One region of the Ciceribacter azotifigens genome, then DNA from elsewhere that is predicted to be linked to it. Evidence: predicted binding sites of a transcription regulator. Region 1 holds the regulator's gene; each other region holds the start of a gene.
What was found. Region 1 encodes PhoB, which activates phosphate uptake and scavenging genes when phosphate is short. Its sites were predicted from a motif close to TGTCATNNANCTGTCAT; they were not measured.
Positions count from the first base shown of each region.

Region 1 (4,537 bases):
CGAGAACATCTACGATCCCAAGGTGGACCCGGTTCAACTGCGCGCCAAGGTCGGCATGGTGTTTCAGAAGCCGAATCCGTTCCCGAAATCGATCTACGAGAACGTCGCCTACGGGCCGCGCATTCACGGGCTTGCCCGCAAGAAATCAGACATGGATGACATCGTCGCGTCGGCACTGCAAAAAGCCGGTCTCTGGAACGAAGTGAAGGATCGCCTCGATGCACCGGGCACCGGGCTTTCGGGTGGCCAGCAGCAACGTCTCTGCATCGCCCGCGCCGTCGCCGTCAGCCCTGAAGTCATCCTGATGGATGAACCTTGCTCGGCACTCGATCCGATCGCAACCGCCAAGGTGGAGGAACTCATCCACGAGCTTCGCGCGAACTACACGATCGTGATCGTCACGCATTCGATGCAGCAGGCGGCGCGTGTGTCGCAGCGCACGGCGATGTTCCACCTCGGCGAGCTCGTCGAGGAAAACGATACCGACAAGATGTTCACCAATCCCGACGATCAGCGCACGCAGGACTACATCATGGGCCGCTTCGGCTGACACCCCGTCCAACCGCGCAGACGCACTCATTCGAGGATCACGACATGTCATCGACGCATATCTACTCCGCCTTCGACGAGGAACTGAAATACCTGATGCGCCGCATCTCCGAGATGGGCGGACTTGCCGAACAGATGGTGAGCGACAGCGTCCGGGCGCTGGTCCAGGGCGACTCCGCACTCGCGCACAAAGTCATCTCCGAAGACGTCATCATGGATGCAGCGGAGCGCGAAATCGGCGACAAGGCCGTCATTACCATCGCCCGTCGTCAACCCGTCGCCAGCGACCTTCGCGAGATTATCGGTGCGCTCAAGATCGCCAGCGATCTCGAGCGGGTCGGCGATCTCGGCAAGAACAACGCCAAGCGCGCCATGGCGGTCCAGAGCGCCGGCATTCCGCGCAAGCTGGCCCGCGGGATCGAACATCTCTCCGAACTCGCGCTCGTGCAGCTGAAGGAGGTCCTGGACGTCTACTCGACCCGCTCGGCGGAAAAGGCGAAGTCCATCCGCGACCGCGACGACGAGATCGACGCCGTCTATACGTCCCTGTTCCGGGAATTGCTGACCTACATGATGGAAGATCCCCGCAACATCACCAGCTGCACGCATCTTCTCTTCTGCGCCAAGAACCTGGAGCGGATCGGCGATCACGCGACCAACATCGCCGAAACCATCTACTACATGACTACCGGCGCTCAGCCGGAAGGCGAGCGCCCGAAGGAAGACCTGACGACAGACGTCGGCGCGGTCACCGAATGATGCCGCTGCGGAGGACGAGCAAGCGATGCAGCCGAGAATAGTGGTAGTCGAAGACGAAGAGGCGCTGAGCGTACTCCTTCGTTACAATCTGGAAGCCGAAGGCTACGAGGTGGAGACGATTCCGCGCGGAGACGAGGCGGAACTGCGCCTCCAGGAGAGGGTTCCCGATCTCCTGCTTCTGGACTGGATGCTGCCGGGCGTTTCCGGGATCGAGCTTTGCCGCAGGCTGCGTATGCGACCGGAGACCGAACGCCTGCCGGTTATCATGCTGACGGCGCGGGGCGAGGAAAGCGAACGGGTGCGGGGGCTTGCGACCGGTGCCGACGATTACGTCGTCAAGCCGTTTTCCACGCCGGAGCTGATGGCGCGCGTGAAGGCCATGCTACGGCGGGCGCGTCCGGAAGTCCTGTCGAGCGTTCTTCGCTGCGGTGACATCGAGCTTGACCGCGAAACCCACCGCGTTCATCGCAAGAGCCGCGAGGTTCGCCTTGGCCCGACCGAGTTCCGGCTTCTGGAATTCCTGATGACGTCGCCCGGCCGTGTCTTCTCCCGTTCGCAGCTTCTGGACGGCGTGTGGGGGCACGACATCTATGTCGACGAGCGTACTGTCGATGTCCATGTCGGCCGTCTGCGCAAGGCACTCAACTTTTCCAACATGCAGGATGTCATCCGCACCGTGCGTGGCGCAGGCTACTCAATGGAAGCCTGATCTGGTGGCATTTCAGATAAGAAAACGGGCCCTGCAGGGCCCGTTTTTTGTTTTCTGTGTCCGCAGAAGCTTACCGTTCCGCCTTGCGACGATCGGAAACCGGCTGGTAGGCGAGTTTCGCGTGGTAACTGCAGTAGGGCGAGGCATCGAGAGACTCGCAGCCGCAGAAATGAAACTCGTCGCTCATCGGATCGCCGATCGGCCACTTGCAGGTACGCTCTGTGAGTTCCGTCAGGCCGAGGCGGCGGGAAATCGGAATAACGACATTCGAGGAGGTTACGGCGCGGACCGCTTCGACGACATCGGCATGGCCCTCTTCCTTGAGCATCGCGCCGCTTGCCGGACGCGCGTTCGCGCGGGTCGGGATGCGCGCAGCAAAGCCCGTCGGACGAGGGGCTGGTGCCGGACGTTTCGGTGTGCGCGCCGGTGCCGTGCCACCGCCCGACTTCGCGCGTCCCGGCAGGTTCAGACGATGGACCTTGCCGATCACCGCATTTCTGCTGACACCGCCGAGCTGCGCAGCGATCTGGCTTGCGCTCAGGCCTTCGGCCCAAAGCCTCTTCAGTTTTTCGACGCGCTCATCTGTCCAATTCATGCCATTATCTCCGCCGTCGCGATTTTGATGGCAGAATCCGTCACCGTTGCTTCGGACGAATCCGAAGCAAGACTTCCTCGATACTTTCGGTGACTACTTCTGCCGCATGCAATCTTTTAATGTAAATTTAACCTAGTGTGGCGCTGACTCCGTGACAAGAGTCGGGAGAATCAACGGGAATCGATTTTCAAGTTTTCCCCAACTTGCTGGTTCGCGGCGGTGGCGAGAGTCAAAGCTGTGAAAGCCGTCCCGACATCACAAAAATCCTTTGCCTGTCGCAGTTTTGTTGACAGCGCAGTGGGAAATGCCGATAGTGCCAGCCGCCGCCGAAAGGCGGCATTTTTGATTTTTTCGGGGATTTTTCTCCGGGAAATCGGAAGATCGTTCTTGACATCTATCGGTTGCGAAGGAGCTGCTCCGCCATGGCTGAAGCCACACCGCTTTACGAAACCTACCTGCGCGCGCCTCTGCGTTTCGAGCGCGGCGAAGGGGTTTGGCTGATTGCGGAGAATGGCGAGCGATATCTCGATTTCGCGGCTGGTGTCGCGGTGAATGCGCTCGGACATGCCCATCCGCATCTCGTCGAGGCGCTGAAGGCGCAGGCCGAGAAGGTGTGGCACCTGTCGAACCTATATGAGGTGCCGGGGCAGGAAACGCTGGGCGAGCGGCTGACGAAGGCGACCTTCGCCGACAAGGTGTTCTTCACCAATTCGGGCGCCGAGGCGCTGGAATGCGCGATCAAGACCGCGCGCCGCTATCATTTCTCGAAGGGGCACCCGGAGAAGTTTCACATCATCACCTTCGAGGGCGCCTTCCATGGCCGCACGCTGGCGACGATCGCCGCGGGAGGACAGGCAAAGTATCTCGAAGGTTTCGGACCCAAGGCACCGGGCTTCGACCAGGTGCCGTTCGGCGACATCGAGGCGGTAAAGGCCGCGATCACCGATAACACAGCTGCGATCCTCATCGAACCGGTGCAGGGTGAAGGCGGCATCCGTGCTGCGTCCAACGAGTTCCTGCGGGCACTTCGCCAGATCTGTGACGACAAGGGGCTTCTTCTGATCCTCGATGAAGTCCAGTCGGGCGTCGGCCGCACGGGCAAGTTCTTCGCGCATGAATGGGCAGGCATCACGCCCGATATCATGGCCGTCGCCAAGGGTATCGGCGGCGGCTTTCCGCTCGGCGCCTGCCTCGCCACCGCGGATGCCGCGTCCGGCATGAAGGCCGGCACGCACGGCTCCACCTATGGCGGCAATCCATTGGCGATGGCCGTCGGCAACGCCGTACTCGACGTCATTCTCGCCGATGGCTTTCTGGAGCATGTGCGAGACGTGGCGCTGGTCTTGCGGCAGGGCCTGGCGGCGCTTCATGACCGCTTTCCCGATGTCATCGAGGAGATCCGCGGCGAGGGCCTGATGCTCGGCATCAAGGCGAAGGTGCCGAACGCCGAACTGCTTCAGGCCATGCGCGCCGAGCACATTCTCGGCGTCCCGGCCGGCGACAACGTCATTCGCCTGCTGCCGCCGCTCATCACGACGGCGGAAGAAGCGCGCGAGGGCCTCTCGCGGGTCGAACACGCGGCCGAACGGGTGCGCAGCGCCCACGCAAAGCAGGCGGCGCAAGCCTAAGCAGCAGAAGTTCAGACAGGTTTTCCCATGGCATCTCCGAAGCATTTCCTCGACCTCTCGGCCGTCTCGTCCACAGAGTTGCGTACCATCATGGATGACGCCCGCGTGCGAAAGCAGGCGACCAAAGCCGGAACGGCGGACAAGCCGCTTGCCGGCAAGATGCTGGCGATGATCTTCGAGAAGCCGTCCACGCGCACGCGTGTGTCTTTCGACGTCGGCATGCGCCAGCTCGGTGGTGAGACCCTCTTCCTTTCCGGTACGGAAATGCAGCTCGGCCGCGCCGAAACGATCGGCGAC
Region 1 covers NZ_JBLQTA010000003.1:66,557-71,093, reverse strand. The annotation lists gene pstB (phosphate ABC transporter ATP-binding protein PstB) at 1-550, shown strand, start outside; gene phoU (phosphate signaling complex protein PhoU) at 595-1,308, shown strand; gene phoB (phosphate regulon transcriptional regulator PhoB) at 1,334-2,017, shown strand; gene ACM6UT_RS05445 (GcrA family cell cycle regulator) at 2,088-2,612, opposite strand; gene ACM6UT_RS05440 (aspartate aminotransferase family protein) at 3,035-4,240, shown strand; gene argF (ornithine carbamoyltransferase) at 4,268-4,537, shown strand, end outside.

Region 2 (4,537 bases), on a different contig from region 1:
ATCTTCATTTTCCTGATCCGCAACGGTTGCCGGGGAACTTTCGATTCGCCCGTTGTCTTCAACAATCAAAAGCGCGCCGCGGGGCGCGCTCCTTTAGGGTTGGTCGCCAATAGCCCGACAAAGCCCTTCGTGTCAACCGGTTGGACCGGTTTTCCAGCGCTCTGCGCCGGATTTTCCTGCCTTATCAGCGGCGTCCTGCCGTGAGCTCGGTGACGTGTCCCATCTTCCGGCCGGGACGCGACTCGGTCTTGCCGTAGAGATGGACGAGGACGTTGGGGCGCGAAAGCCAGTCGGGCACCTTGCCGATGTCGTCGCCGATGAGGTTGGTCATCACGCAGTCGGAATGGCGGCGGGGATCGCCGAGCGGCAACGAGGCGATCGCCCGGATATGCTGCTCGAACTGCGAGACGACGCAGGCCGCCTCGGTCCAGTGGCCGGAATTGTGCACCCGGGGCGCGATCTCGTTGGCGACGAGGCTGCCGTCCGGCAGGACGAAGAATTCGATCCCGACCACGCCGACATAGTTCAGCGCGTCGAGGAGCTTCTTCGCCGCGTCGCGGGCGGCCTCTGCCGTCGCGTCCGTGATGCGGGCAGGCAGCGTCGATGTGTCGAGAATGCCGTCGCGGTGGACGTTCTCCGCCGGATCGTGGCAGGCGACGGCACCGTCGGTCCCGCGGGCGGCGATGATCGAGATTTCACGCTCGAAAGGAACGAAGCTCTCGAGGATCAGCGGCACGCCGCCCAGCGCCTCGAAGGCGCCGGCCGGGCTTTCGTCCGCCGAGCGGAAGACACGCTGGCCCTTGCCGTCATAGCCGAGGCGGCGAGTCTTCAGGACACCGCATCCGCCGAAATCGGCAAGCGCCGCCTCGAGTTGCGCCTGGTCGTCGACGGCATGGAAACGCGCGGTCGGAATGCCGCAGCCGTTGAGGAACCGCTTTTCCGCCAACCGGTCCTGCGCCACTTCGAGCGCCTTCGGCGGCGGATAGACCGGAACGTTGCGGGCGAGCATCTCGGCTGCCTCGACCGGAACGTTCTCGAATTCGTAGGTGACGATGTCGCAATCGGCGGCAAGCTCGGCAAGCGCCACCGGATCGGCATAGGCGGCCGTGATCTGGCGGTTCGCCAGCTGCGCGGCCGGACAATCGGCCTGCGGTTCGAGAATGATCGTGCGGAAATTCAGGCGGGAGGCGGCGATCGCGAGCATGCGGCCGAGCTGGCCGCCGCCGATGATGCCGATGGTGCGGGCGCTCATGCTTCGTCCATGGGGTATTCGGCGACGGTGGCGGTCTGGCGTTCCCGCCACTCGTCGAGCCGGTCTGCGAGGTCCTCGTCGGAGAGTGCCAGAACGGCGGCGGCGAGCAGCGCGGCATTCACCGCGCCGGCCTTGCCGATCGCGAGCGTGCCGACCGGAATGCCCGCTGGCATCTGGACGATCGACAAGAGGCTGTCCTGACCGGAAAGCGCCCGCGACTGCACCGGAACGCCGAAGACGGGCAGCGGCGTCATCGCCGCGGTCATGCCGGGCAGATGGGCGGCGCCGCCGGCACCGGCGATGATCACCTTGAAGCCTTCGTCACGCGCGCCCTTCGAGAAGGCGACCAGCCGGTCCGGCGTTCGATGGGCGGAGATGATGCGGGCCTCGTAGCTGACGCCGAGCGCGTCCAGCGTGTCAGCGGCATTCTTCATGGTTTCCCAGTCGGACTGGCTTCCCATGATGATGGCGACGGGAGGGCGCTCCTCGGTCATCGTCGTGGCCCTTTCTCTCAGGCGATGATATCGGGAATGATCTGGTCTTCGAGCTTGCTCATCCGGTCCTTGATCACAAGCTTCTTCTTCTTCATGCGCTGGATGCGCAGGACGTCGCATCCGGTCGTCGTCATCGCGTTGATCGCGACGTCGTAATCCTCGTGCTCCTGGCGGAGTCTTGCCAGCTGAAGCCTGATGTCCGCCTGTTCCTGATCGGGCATGTTCGTGTCCCCATGTCGTCTTCGCATCTTTGTCGAATGCGCCGAAGATTCGCGCAAGCTCCTATCACCAAATGCGGGTAACGGGAAGTTATCCTTGATCCCGAATTTGCGGCGAGAAGTCGCTGCTTTGGCCTTCGACAAAACACATTCTTCATGTCACACTACTGTCGTAATGCCTGAGGCCCCAGCGGTGGATGGCTGGAGGCAGGCGAAAGGAAGGACGCATCAAATGACCATTCAGGCTCATCTTGAATCGCTCGAGAAGAAGCACGTAGCCCTTGAAGAAAGGCTTCACACTGCTCTTACATCTCCCTCCGTCGATGACAAGGAAATCGCAGAAATCAAGCGCCACAAGCTGCGCATCAAGGACCAGATCGAACGTCTGAGGTCGTCCACCCGACACTGACATCTTCTCGTTCCCGCCGGGCGGGCCGTCGGACCCGCCCCGGCTGAGAGACAATCTTCCGATCATCCTTATAGGCCCCGGAAACCAAAGCGGTTTTCGGGGCTTTTCGTTGCCAGAGGTATTGCCGGGAGGCGACACACGCGGGGGGAGGGCAAGCGTCTGCGAAGGACAGGGACCGGGATCTCAGATCCAGAACTGGTCAAGCCAGAGGTTCATCCGGTTGAAGCCCGGCGTGTTCACCGAGTAGATGCGCTTCGTGCCGGAGGTGGTGACGGTCACGAGGTTGCAGTCGAGGAGCGCCTTGAGGTGCTGGGAAACGGCCGGCCGGCTGATCGGCAGGCCCTTGGCAAGATCGTTGACGGTCCTGGGGGCCCGGCGAAGCTCCTCCAGGAGATGGCGCCGGTTCGGGTCGGCAATCGCTGCAAAGGGATCCGAGTTCGACATCGCCTCAGCCTACGGCAAGCGGAGCCGTCCGGCAAGACGCGATGTGCAGTGCAGCAAGCCCTCCGGTGCGCCGCCGGCCTAGAACTGGAGGCCGTCCCAGATGAGTTTCGCCGCGGCGACGAGCACCATCCCGTACATCAGCGGATAGAAGACCGCGGGTTTCAGGTAGCGGACGAGGCGCGCGCCGACCAGGGTCGAGACGAGCGCGACCGGCAGCAGGCTGGCCGAGATGGTGAGATTGGCGCTGTCGAGGCTGCCGAGCGCGAAATAGGGGATGACCTTGATCGCGTTGACGATGGCAAAGAAGCGCGTGCTGGTGCCGGTATAGGTCAGCGGGTCGAGTTTCAGGGGCAGCACATAGATCTGGAAGGGCGGACCTCCGGCATGGGCGACGAAGCTCGCATAGCCGGAAAGACTGCCCCAGACGGTGCCGGCGACGGGGCGTTCGGGGGCGGCCGGCCGCTCCTCGTGCCGTCTCGGACCGAAGGTCTCGACGAAGTAGCGGACGGCGAAGAGAAGTGCGATGCCTCCGAGGATGAGCCGCATGGCGTTTGCCGAGACATAGGCGGACGTCGCCCAGGCGACAGCGATGCCGAGGATCGCGCCCGGCAGCATGGCGAGGAGCGTCGTACGATTGTTGTGCTTGCGCCAGGCCCAGAGCGCCACGGCATCCATGACGAGCAGGATAGGCAGGAAGATCGCCGCCGCCTGCAGCGGCGGCACGACCAGCGCCATCAACGGGACGCCGATCAGGGCGAGCGCGCCGCCGAGACCTCCCTTCGAAAGGCCGACGAGAGCGACGGCCGGTATCGCGGCGGCGAAGAACTGTATGTCGGGCAGCATTTGTTTCCATTGATCCTTGGACGAGACCGGTCTATCGGATTCACTTGAACAAAACGAGGTTGGAATCCTGCGGCCCCGCAGATTTCGCCAAAAATGGATTGACCGATGACCGGACCTGAAGACCGCTGCCGCCTTGTGCTGATCGTGCCCGACATTGCCGATGCGGAGGAAAAGGCCCGCATCGTCGGTGACGCGCTGAGGGGCGGAGACGTCGCCTCGGTCATCGTGCCGCAATACGATCTCGACGACACCGCCTTCCAGAAGCACGCGGAGAAGCTGGTGCCCGTCATCCAGGCGGCGGGTGCTGCAGCACTCATCGTCGACAACAGCCGCGTCGCCGGACGCGTGAAGGCCGACGGCCTGCATATCACCGGCAATGCGGCCGCGCTCGCCGAGGCGGTGGAGAAACATGCGCCGAAGCTGATCGTCGGCGGCGGCAACGCGATGGACCGCCATCATGCGCTCGAAATCGGCGAGGTCCAGCCGGACTACATCTTCTTCGGCCGGCTCGACGGCGACATCAAGCCGGAGGCGCATTCCAAGAACCTTGCGCTCGGCGAGTGGTGGGCGGCCATGGTGGAAATCCCGGCCCTGGTGATGGGCGGCAACGATCCCGCCTCGGCGCTCGCGGTCGCCGAAACCGGCGTCGAATTCGTGGCGCTCGGCAAGGCGGTCTTTGCCGACCCGGTGCAGGCCGCGAGCGTGGTTGCATCGGTCAACGCCGTTCTTGACGAAAAAGCGCCACGGTTTGAAGATTGAACCTCGTCATGCGGTTCATTCGACATTCTCTCGGCATCCTGATCTCGTCGGTCTCCATTGCGCTCTGGAGCGGTTATGCCGCGCCCGTCCGGGCGCAGGGCAAGGATGAGGCGCTCAC
Region 2 covers NZ_JBLQTA010000001.1:419,224-423,760, reverse strand. The annotation lists gene ykgO (type B 50S ribosomal protein L36) at 1-8, opposite strand, end outside; gene ACM6UT_RS02140 (5-(carboxyamino)imidazole ribonucleotide synthase) at 185-1,252, opposite strand; gene purE (5-(carboxyamino)imidazole ribonucleotide mutase) at 1,249-1,746, opposite strand; gene ACM6UT_RS02130 (YdcH family protein) at 1,764-1,967, opposite strand; gene ACM6UT_RS02125 (YdcH family protein) at 2,197-2,373, shown strand; gene ACM6UT_RS02120 (ArsR/SmtB family transcription factor) at 2,557-2,817, opposite strand; gene ACM6UT_RS02115 (sulfite exporter TauE/SafE family protein) at 2,896-3,660, opposite strand; gene ACM6UT_RS02110 (thiamine phosphate synthase) at 3,766-4,419, shown strand; gene ACM6UT_RS02105 (tetratricopeptide repeat protein) at 4,428-4,537, shown strand, end outside.
Region 2: a site for PhoB is predicted at 2,122-2,138, ahead of ACM6UT_RS02125 (YdcH family protein). Genes of this name have one in related genera too.

Region 3 (4,537 bases), 110 kb from region 1:
CTCACTTTTCAGCCGATGGGTGCCGAAATGAACGACGACTTTCGCGAACAGGGTCCGCGCCGCGTCGGCCAGGTCAAGGAAGTGACGAGCCTTTCGAACCCGATCGTCAAGGATATCAAGGCGCTGTCCCTCAAGAAGGCGCGTGACGAGACGAAGAGCTTCATGGCCGAGGGACTGAAGCTCGTCATCGATGCGCTTGATCTCGGCTGGACCATCAAGGTCCTCGTCTATTCCAAGGCCGGACGAGGCAAGCCGTTGGTCGAGAAGGTTGCCGCACGCACCGTCGCGGCAGGCGGGCTGGTGCTCGAGGTAAGCGACAAGGTGATGTCGGCGATCACGCGCCGTGACAATCCGCAGATGGTTGCGGGCGTCTTCGAGCAGCGGTTCAGGGCGCTGAAGGACGTGCAGCTCGGCAAGGACGAAACCTGGGTTGCGCTCGACCGCGTGCGCGATCCCGGCAATCTCGGAACCATCATCCGCACGGCCGACGCGTCCGGCGCTTCCGGCGTCATCCTGATAGGCGACTGCACCGATCCTTTTTCGCTCGAGACCGTACGCGCCACCATGGGCTCCCTGTTTGCGATGCCGCTGGTCAAGACCTCGGTCGAAGAGTTCGTTCGCTGGAAGGCGAAGTGCGGGGGGCAGGTCGTCGCGACCCACCTTGCCGGTGCGGTCGACTACCGCACGATCGATTATAAGCGTAAGCCGGTTGTCGTTCTGATGGGCAACGAGCAATCCGGGCTTCCGGACGAACTTGCCCGCGAGGCCGATGCGCTGGCGCGCATTCCCCAGGCCGGTCGCGCCGATTCGCTCAATCTTGCCGTCGCGACGGGAGTGATGTTGTTCGAAGCACGCCGCCATCTTCTGGCGCTCGGCGAGGTGAAATGACGAAGCACCCGGCGATCTTCGCGCGTCCGCTCCCGGCGATCTGTTTCATCGTGCTCGCCCTCGTCCTCGATCAGGCGATCAAATATCTCGTCGAGATATCCCTGCCGCTGCAGCAGCCGGTGCCGGTCATGCCGATGCTGGCCCTTTACCGAACCCATAATCTCGGCGTGGCCTTCTCGATGCTTTCCGACGCCCACGGTTGGTTCATCGTCGGGCTGAGGATTGCGATCGTGGCATTTGTCTTCTGGCTCTGGAGGCGGACGAGCCCCGTCCACCACTTCGCTCATCTGGGCTTCGTAATGATCATTGCCGGAGCGATCGGCAACATTATCGACCGTTTCGTCTACGGGCATGTGATTGACTATGTCTTATTTTACACCCAGACATGGTCGTTTGCGGTCTTCAATCTGGCCGATAGTCTGATCACTGTCGGTGCGGCCTTCATCATCCTCGACGAGTTCATGGTCACCAGGGTGCGGAAGCAATAGACTTCATCGATCAGGCGCGACGCAGATTCTGCCGAATTGCGACAGTCGGCCAAAGATGCTAGCGTGACGCCTGTCGCAGATCGTGTCACCTTCCTGTCGCATAGGCGTGGTTTATGACCCTGAAACGAAGTGGTTCCGGACAACTCGCCATGAACACTGAACTTCTCGACATCACGATTGCGGCAGACGGCTCGAACGCCGTCAGTGCCGCAACTGCCACCCCGAATGATCTGCTCGGCAGGATCGGTACCCTCGAAACGCGCCTTACGCGCAGCGATGCCGAGGTCGATGCGGCACAATCCATCCGCTACAAGGTCTTCGTCGAGGAGATGCATGCACAGGTCGCTCCCGAAGGAGCGCGGCGCAAGCGTGACGTCGATAGCTGGGACGCGCTTTGCGATCATCTGGTCGTGGTCGATCGCTCGATCGAGGGCGACCAGGAAGAACAGATTGTCGGCACCTACCGACTGCTGCGGCAGGAAGTTGCCGAAGCCCATGGCGGCTTCTATTCGGCGTCCGAGTTTTCGATCGACCGGTTGATCGCCAATCACCCCGGGAAGCGTTTCATCGAGCTCGGCCGCTCTTGTGTGCTGCCGGAATACCGCAACAAACGCACCATGGAACTGCTGTGGCAGGGCGCATGGGCCTACGCCTTGCGCCATCGCGGGGACGCCATGATCGGCTGCGCCTCCTTCCCCGGCGTGTACCCGGAAGAGCATGCGCTTGCGCTTTCCTTCCTCCACAATCATGCCGTTGCGGGTGGGGAGTGGTCGGTCACAGCCCTTCCGGAACTCTATCGCGAGATGGACCTGATGCCGGCCGAGGCGATCAATGCCCGCAAGGCAATCTCTTCGATGCCGCCGCTGATCAAGGGCTACCTGCGACTCGGCGCGATGTTCGGCGCCGGTGCCGTCGTCGACCACGCTTTCAACACCACCGACGTGTTGATCGTTCTGCCGATCTCCCGCATCTCGGACCGCTATCTCAACTATTACGGAACCGATGCGGGTCGGTTCGCAAGCTGACGCACCGAAGTGCGGCGCCCGGTTCCCTCGGCGACCTGGCGTTTGACGCATCGCATGCCGGGTCGGGCTTGCTGAAAGCGTGCGGCTCGAAAGGCAGATCCGCGATTTGCCGTTGGTCCATCGAGGCAATGACGGGATGGCTTAGCGGGTCCTGCGGATAAGGGTTCTCGTCGGAGCGCCGCGAAGCGCCCCTTCTCCAGAAAAACGTGAACATTGGGTCGTCTCGGGAATTCGCTGCCTTTTGGCACGACGTCGCCGTGGAGGGCAATCGATGCTGGAATTCTGGTCTATCTGTACGAAGACTTTGCCTCTCTTCTCGAGAAGCTTCAATTGAGATTTGGCAGGCTCTGATATAGAAAAACTATATGAAGAACTTGAATCTCGTCCATCTCAACGGTCTGAGGGCGTTGGAGGCGGTTGGTCGCCTCGGGTCGCTGCAAGGGGCGGCCGATGAGCTTGGCGTCTCGGTCGGCGCCGTGAGCCAGCAGGTCATCAAGGCCGAGGGGCAACTCGGTCGCCCGCTCTTCGAACGCAGGCCGAAGGGCCTCGTCCCGACGAAAGCGGCAAACGACATCCTGCCGCGGCTCACCGAAGCCTTCAGCCTGCTTTCCGGCGCGGTTGCTGCGGCCCGGAGACGCGACGACAAGCTGTTGACGATTTCGGTCGCTCCGGTGTTTGCGGCACGCTGGCTTGTGCATCGCCTAGGCGGGTTCTCCGCGCGTCATCCGGAAATCAATCTGCGAATGGATGCGACGACCAGGCTCGCCGACCCTTCGACGTCCGACATCGACCTGTGTATCCGGGTCGGCAAGGGGCGCTGGCCGGGGGTGCGCTCCGAGCTCATTCTCCCGCAACGCGTCTTCCCGGTGTGCTCGCCTACCCTTGCCAGCGATCTCGAGGAACCCGCCGACATCTTGAATTTGCCGGCGGTCATAGACGGCCACGCGTTGTTCGGCTGGGACGTCTGGCTGGAGGCCGCCGGTCTCGGCGGCCGGATGCTCGCCACCCGGCACGTCTTCAATGAGGCATCGCTCTGTCTGGACGCGACGATCGCTGGACAGGGAGTGATGCTTGCCTGGCAGACGCTCGCCTCCCACGCCGTGCAGACGGGTCAGCTTGTGATCCCTTTTGGGCCATGGGTGCCGACCGGCGATGGCCACTATTTCGTGACCGCCCAGACCACCCGGCGCAACCCGGCTGTCGAAGCCTTCAAGGTCTGGCTCCGGGATGAATTAACCGCCGACATGCAAGCGCTCGAATCTGCTTTCGAGCGGTCGATCCGGTCGCGCGCGCGAGGGAGGTCCGGTCAGACGCCGGCGTTGTAGGCCGCGATCGCGGCCATGTTGACGATGTCCGTGTCCTTGGCGCCCATCGAGGCGATCTGCACCGATTTCCCGAGACCGACCAGGATCGGTCCCATGACCGTGGAGCCGCCAAGCTCCTGCAGCATCTTCGTGGAGATCGATGCGGAGTGGATGGCCGGCATCACGAGCACGTTCGCGGTGCCGGAGAGGCGGCAGAACGGATACTGTTCCATACGGTGGGCATTGAGCGCCACATCCGCTCCCATCTCGCCATCGTACTCGAAGTCGACGCGGCGCGTGTCGAGAATTTTCACCGCCTCGCGCAACCGTTCGGAACGTTCTCGCGTCGGATGCCCGAAGGTGGAATAGGCAAGCAGTGCGACCCGGGGCTCGTAGCCGAAGCTGCGGGCGAAGCCGGCTGCCTCCTCGGCGATGTCGGCAAGTTCTTCGGCCGTCGGCATGTCGTGAACGGCGGTATCGGCGACCAGCACCGTCCGTCCGCGGGTCAGTGCGAGCGACACGCCGATCACGCGGTGGCCCGGCTGGGGGTCGATGCAGCGGCGGACATCCTCGAGTGCGGTCGAATAGTTGCGGGTGGTGCCGGTCACCATGGCATCGGCGTCGCCGAGCGCCACCATGCAGGCGGAGAAGTGATTGCGGTCGGTGTTGATGAGGCGCTGGCAGTCGCGCAGCAGGTAGCCTTTGCGCTGCAGCCGCGAGTAGAGATATTCCGTGTAAGCCTCGACCCGGGTCGAAAGCCGTGCATTGACGACTTCGATGCCCGGACGATCGAGGTCGATGCCAGCCCGGGCAGCCGTGGCCTTGAGCGGAT
Region 3 covers NZ_JBLQTA010000003.1:181,379-185,915, reverse strand. The annotation lists gene ACM6UT_RS05985 (class I SAM-dependent methyltransferase) at 1-31, shown strand, start outside; gene ACM6UT_RS05980 (TrmH family RNA methyltransferase) at 28-888, shown strand; gene lspA (signal peptidase II) at 885-1,376, shown strand; gene olsB (l-ornithine N(alpha)-acyltransferase) at 1,526-2,401, shown strand; gene ACM6UT_RS05965 (LysR substrate-binding domain-containing protein) at 2,767-3,726, shown strand; gene ACM6UT_RS05960 (NADP-dependent malic enzyme) at 3,708-4,537, opposite strand, start outside.
Region 3: a site for PhoB is predicted at 1,460-1,476, ahead of olsB (l-ornithine N(alpha)-acyltransferase). Genes of this name have one in related genera too.

Region 4 (4,537 bases), on a different contig from region 1:
CGCCCGCTACTCGGTTGAAGGCGAGAGTTTTGATCTCGGACATGGTGATGTCTGCATCGCCGCCATCACATCGTGCACCAACACTTCGAACCCGAGCGTGTTGATCGCTGCCGGCCTTCTCGCCCGCAACGCCGTTGCGAAGGGTCTCAAGTCCAAGCCGTGGGTCAAGACTTCGCTCGCTCCGGGATCGCAGGTCGTCGGTGAATATCTCGCCAAGTCCGGCCTGCAGGCCGATCTCGACAAGCTCGGCTTCAATCTCGTCGGCTACGGCTGCACGACCTGCATCGGCAATTCCGGCCCGCTGCCGGGACCGATCTCCAAGACGATCAACGACAAGGGCCTGATCACCGCGGGTGTACTCTCGGGCAACCGCAACTTCGAGGGCCGCATCTCGCCGGACGTCCAGGCCAACTATCTCGCCTCCCCGCCGCTTGTCGTCGCTTATGCGCTTGCCGGTACGGTGCAGAAGGACCTGACCAAGGAACCGCTCGGCGAAGACCAGAACGGCAACCCGGTCTACCTGAAGGACATCTGGCCGACGTCGCACGAGATCCAGGAATTCATCGCCAAGTACGTCACCCGCGAACTCTTCGAATCGAAGTATGCCGACGTGTTCAAGGGCGACGAGAACTGGCAGGCGGTGCAGGTCCCGGCCGGCCAGACCTATGCCTGGGACGATCAGTCGACCTATGTGCAGAACCCGCCCTACTTCGTCGGCATGGGCAAGACCGGCTCCGGCGTGTCCAATATCGTGGGAGCCCGCGTGCTCGGCCTCTTCGGCGACAAGATCACAACCGACCACATTTCTCCGGCCGGTTCGATCAAGGCAGCCTCGCCGGCTGGCGCGTACCTCATGGAACATGGCGTTGGGGTTGCCGACTTCAACCAGTACGGCACGCGTCGCGGCAACCATGAGGTAATGATGCGTGGCACCTTCGCCAATATCCGCATCCGTAACCACATGCTCGGCCCGAACGGCAAGGAAGGTGGCTACACCATCCACTATCCGTCGAAGGAAGAGATGTCGATTTACGACGCTGCCATGAAGTACAAGTCCGAGGGCATCCCGCTGGTCATCTTCGCCGGCGTCGAATACGGCAATGGCTCCTCCCGCGACTGGGCGGCCAAGGGGACCAACCTGCTCGGCGTCCGCGCGGTCATCGCCCAGTCGTTCGAACGCATCCACCGTTCGAACCTGGTCGGCATGGGCGTCGTTCCGTTCGTCTTCGAGGAAGGCACCACCTGGCAGAGCCTCAACCTGAAGGGCGATGAGCTGGTAACCATCGAGGGCCTCGACGGGGAGATCAAGCCGCGCGAGAAAAAGATCGCCAAGATCACCTACTCAGACGGAACCGTGAAGGACATCCCGCTGATCTGCCGCATCGATACGCTGGACGAGGTCACCTATGTGAACAACGGCGGCATCCTGCAGACAGTTCTGCGCGATCTGGCCGCCTGACTTCCGCTCGCTCGAATACGGGCCGCCGGGACATGCTCCCGGCGGCTTTTTCTTGGATCGGCGATCACAAACGGGCGTCTCACCCCATCGTGACTTCTCGTTGAAAGCCCGAGCGAGTATTGCTGACTTGTGACTATTTATAGGATACCGGCCTCGTGGCACTGAACGGGACCGGCACATCTACGAGTAAACGGGTTCGATGGATGACCTCGATTGTGTTCGCCCGCTACGCCCTGGTCTGCATGACCGTTATCGGCACATCCGCCCAAGCGCAGGACGGTGTGAGGCCGCGGGGGGTCGTCGAGCTTTTCACCTCTCAGGGCTGCAGCTCCTGCCCTCCGGCTGACGAGGCGTTCGAAAAGCTCGTGAAGACGGGCGACCTCGTGGCGCTCGCCTACCACGTCGACTATTGGAACTATATCGGTTGGAACGACACGCTGGCCACACCAGAGAATACCGGCCGCCAATATGCTTACGCCCGAAGCCTCGGTCGCAGCGGCGTTTACACTCCGCAAGTCGTTCTCAATGGTCGCGATCATCTGAAGGGAACCGATGCGGACGAGGTCGTGCACAAACTGAACCGGATGGAGCAGCAAGGTCTCGGTCTTTCGGTACCTGTCAAAGCGGCGCGCAAAAGCGAGGAATTGGAGATCACGGTCGGAAAGGGAGAGGGCAAGGCGGATGTCGTCATTGTCTATTTCCGCCGGAAGGAAATTGTCGACGTCCTGAAAGGCGAGAACGTCGGCAAGAAAGTTGCCTACTGGAACAGCGTCACCGACGTCCAGACGGTCGGAATGTGGGAGGGAAGTGAACTTCACCTCGTGCTGCCGGCCAAAGTCATGGCAAAGGACGGGAACGACGGTTGCGCCGTCCTGCTTCAGACTTCCGGCACAGAAGGAGAGCCGTCAGCCATTCTCGGCGCGACGATGATCATCGGCAACGATGGCACCTAGCCCCTGAGGGGGTGGTCCGGCCTAGAAGCATTGGGGGGGCTGGGGGTAAGGGGTCAATGCGACAGACCGGACCTTTGGCGCGGCGCGCCAACTCAGTGACGCCAGCTTCGGTTGCAAATGGGGCGCTGTTTTGACCAAAATGCGGCGATGGAAAGAAAGGCAGTATGCTTCACTTATTTGCACACAGGCTTGCTTTTTGTGCTGCCTGAGGCAAACTGTCACCCATCTGTCATAACCGAGAAGTCGGGGAAGTCTTGATGAGCGATCAGCCGGATTTGCCGTGCACGGATGCACCGCAGGCAAGCCATTCGGCGCCTATCATCAGGCTACAGGATTACCGCCAGAGTCGCGATACGCTTCCGGTCACGTTCCACCGCAAGGAGCTCGATTCGATCCTGTGGATCTATGGGCGCATGGTAGGCGAGGGCGAATGGCGCGACTACGCGATCGACCATCTGAAGGACAAGGCCGTCTTCTCGGTGTTCAAGAGATCTGGCGAACTGCCGCTTGATCGAATCGAAAAAGATCCGGGACTCGCCGCCAGACAGGGCGCTTATTCGGTGATTCACACCAGCGGCCGGGTGCTGAAGCGTGGGCACGAACTGACGCAGGTGCTGAAGATCTTCGATAAGAAGCTGAAGCTGGTGGAATAGACTGACCTTAGTAAAGTGATCCGGGATACGCCCTTTCGTCTGGCGCCGTAGTGTTTCCGTCACCCAGCGGCAACTGCATGAGGACCGTGTCGAGCCACTGGCTGTGCTTGAAGCCGGTCCCGACCAGCGTGCCGGTCATCACGAAGCCGCATCCAGCGTGGAGACGAACCGAAGCCGGACTCGCGCCACCGATTACGGCTACCATCTGTCGGAAGCCGAGCGCGGTGCAGCGCCGTATCAGTTCCTTCAACAGCGCCTTGCCTATCCCCCTGCCTTGAGCCTGGCAGGCGAGGTATATGGAATCCTCGACGAGCCATCGGTAGGCGGGCCGCGTGCGGAATGCAGACGCATAGGCGTAGCCGAGGAGCGTACCGTCCTCGTCGACGGCCGCGATATGAGGATATCCCTGGCCGGTGATCGTTGCGAAGCGCGAGGCCATTTCCTCTTGCGTCGGCGGAATGAGCTCGTAGCTGGCAGTGCCGGTCAGCACAGCGTCGGCATAGATCGCTGTTATTGATGTGACATCCGTCAACTGTGTATTGCGCAGAACAAAAGACATGGCAGGGACGCAGGAAAGAGGAAGCAATACCGGCATCTTCCACAAACGTTATCGCGCGGCAAGATCGGCCTTGGGACCAGATAAAGAAAGGCCCGGCAGTGCTCTGCCGGGCCTCCGAGGGACGAGTTAAAATCGCCCGAGACAGGCACGCTTACGCGTGGATATCGGTATCTTTCGTTTCGCGAAGGAAGATCATGCCGATAACGAACGACACGCCTGCGATGACGATCGGATACCAAAGGCCGTAGTAAATATCGCCCTTGGCCGCGCTCATCGCGAAAGCCGTTGCCGGCAGCAGGCCACCGAACCAACCGTTACCGATATGGTAGGGTAGGGACATGCCGGTGTAACGGATACGGGTCGGGAACATCTCGACCAGCATCGCCGCAATCGGACCGTAGACCATCGTTACATAGATCATCAGGATCGTGAGAACGGCGACCATGCCGGTCCAGTTCACGGCCTGAGGATCAGCAACCATCTTGAAGGCGCCGCCGTTCGGGACCGTGTAGACCGCCATTTCCGTAGCACCAGCCGCCTCTTCAGCAGTCAGCAGCTTGTCTGTAACGAGTTGGCTCGTCGGGACCATCGTCTTCTCGCCGGCCCGAAGAGCTGCGGCGTCGAGATTAAGTTCCGGGTTGCCGGCGACGAAGGCGTCGAGCTTGCTTTCGGGAACCTTCGCTGCCGCTCGAACCAACGGATACCCGTTGGCCTGCAGAGCCAGGTTGATGCCCTTCTGCATCTTGCCGTCGGCCGCCTTGGCCTGGTCACCAGCCTTTACGGCGTCATAGCTCTCGATCGTCGCATCGCCGATCTTGATCGAGGCGACGGAGCCCGCGGGACCTGCGACGACATCGTAGGGCACCGAGTTCTTCGTCAGCGTCGAGGTTGCGATGTCACAAGAGGTGGTGAA
Region 4 covers NZ_JBLQTA010000013.1:32,521-37,057, forward strand. The annotation lists gene acnA (aconitate hydratase AcnA) at 1-1,459, shown strand, start outside; gene ACM6UT_RS17150 (DUF1223 domain-containing protein) at 1,663-2,412, shown strand; gene ACM6UT_RS17155 (DUF2794 domain-containing protein) at 2,670-3,065, shown strand; gene ACM6UT_RS17160 (GNAT family N-acetyltransferase) at 3,073-3,624, opposite strand; gene ACM6UT_RS17165 (MFS transporter) at 3,776-4,537, opposite strand, start outside.
Region 4: a site for PhoB is predicted at 2,629-2,645, ahead of ACM6UT_RS17155 (DUF2794 domain-containing protein). Genes of this name have one in related genera too.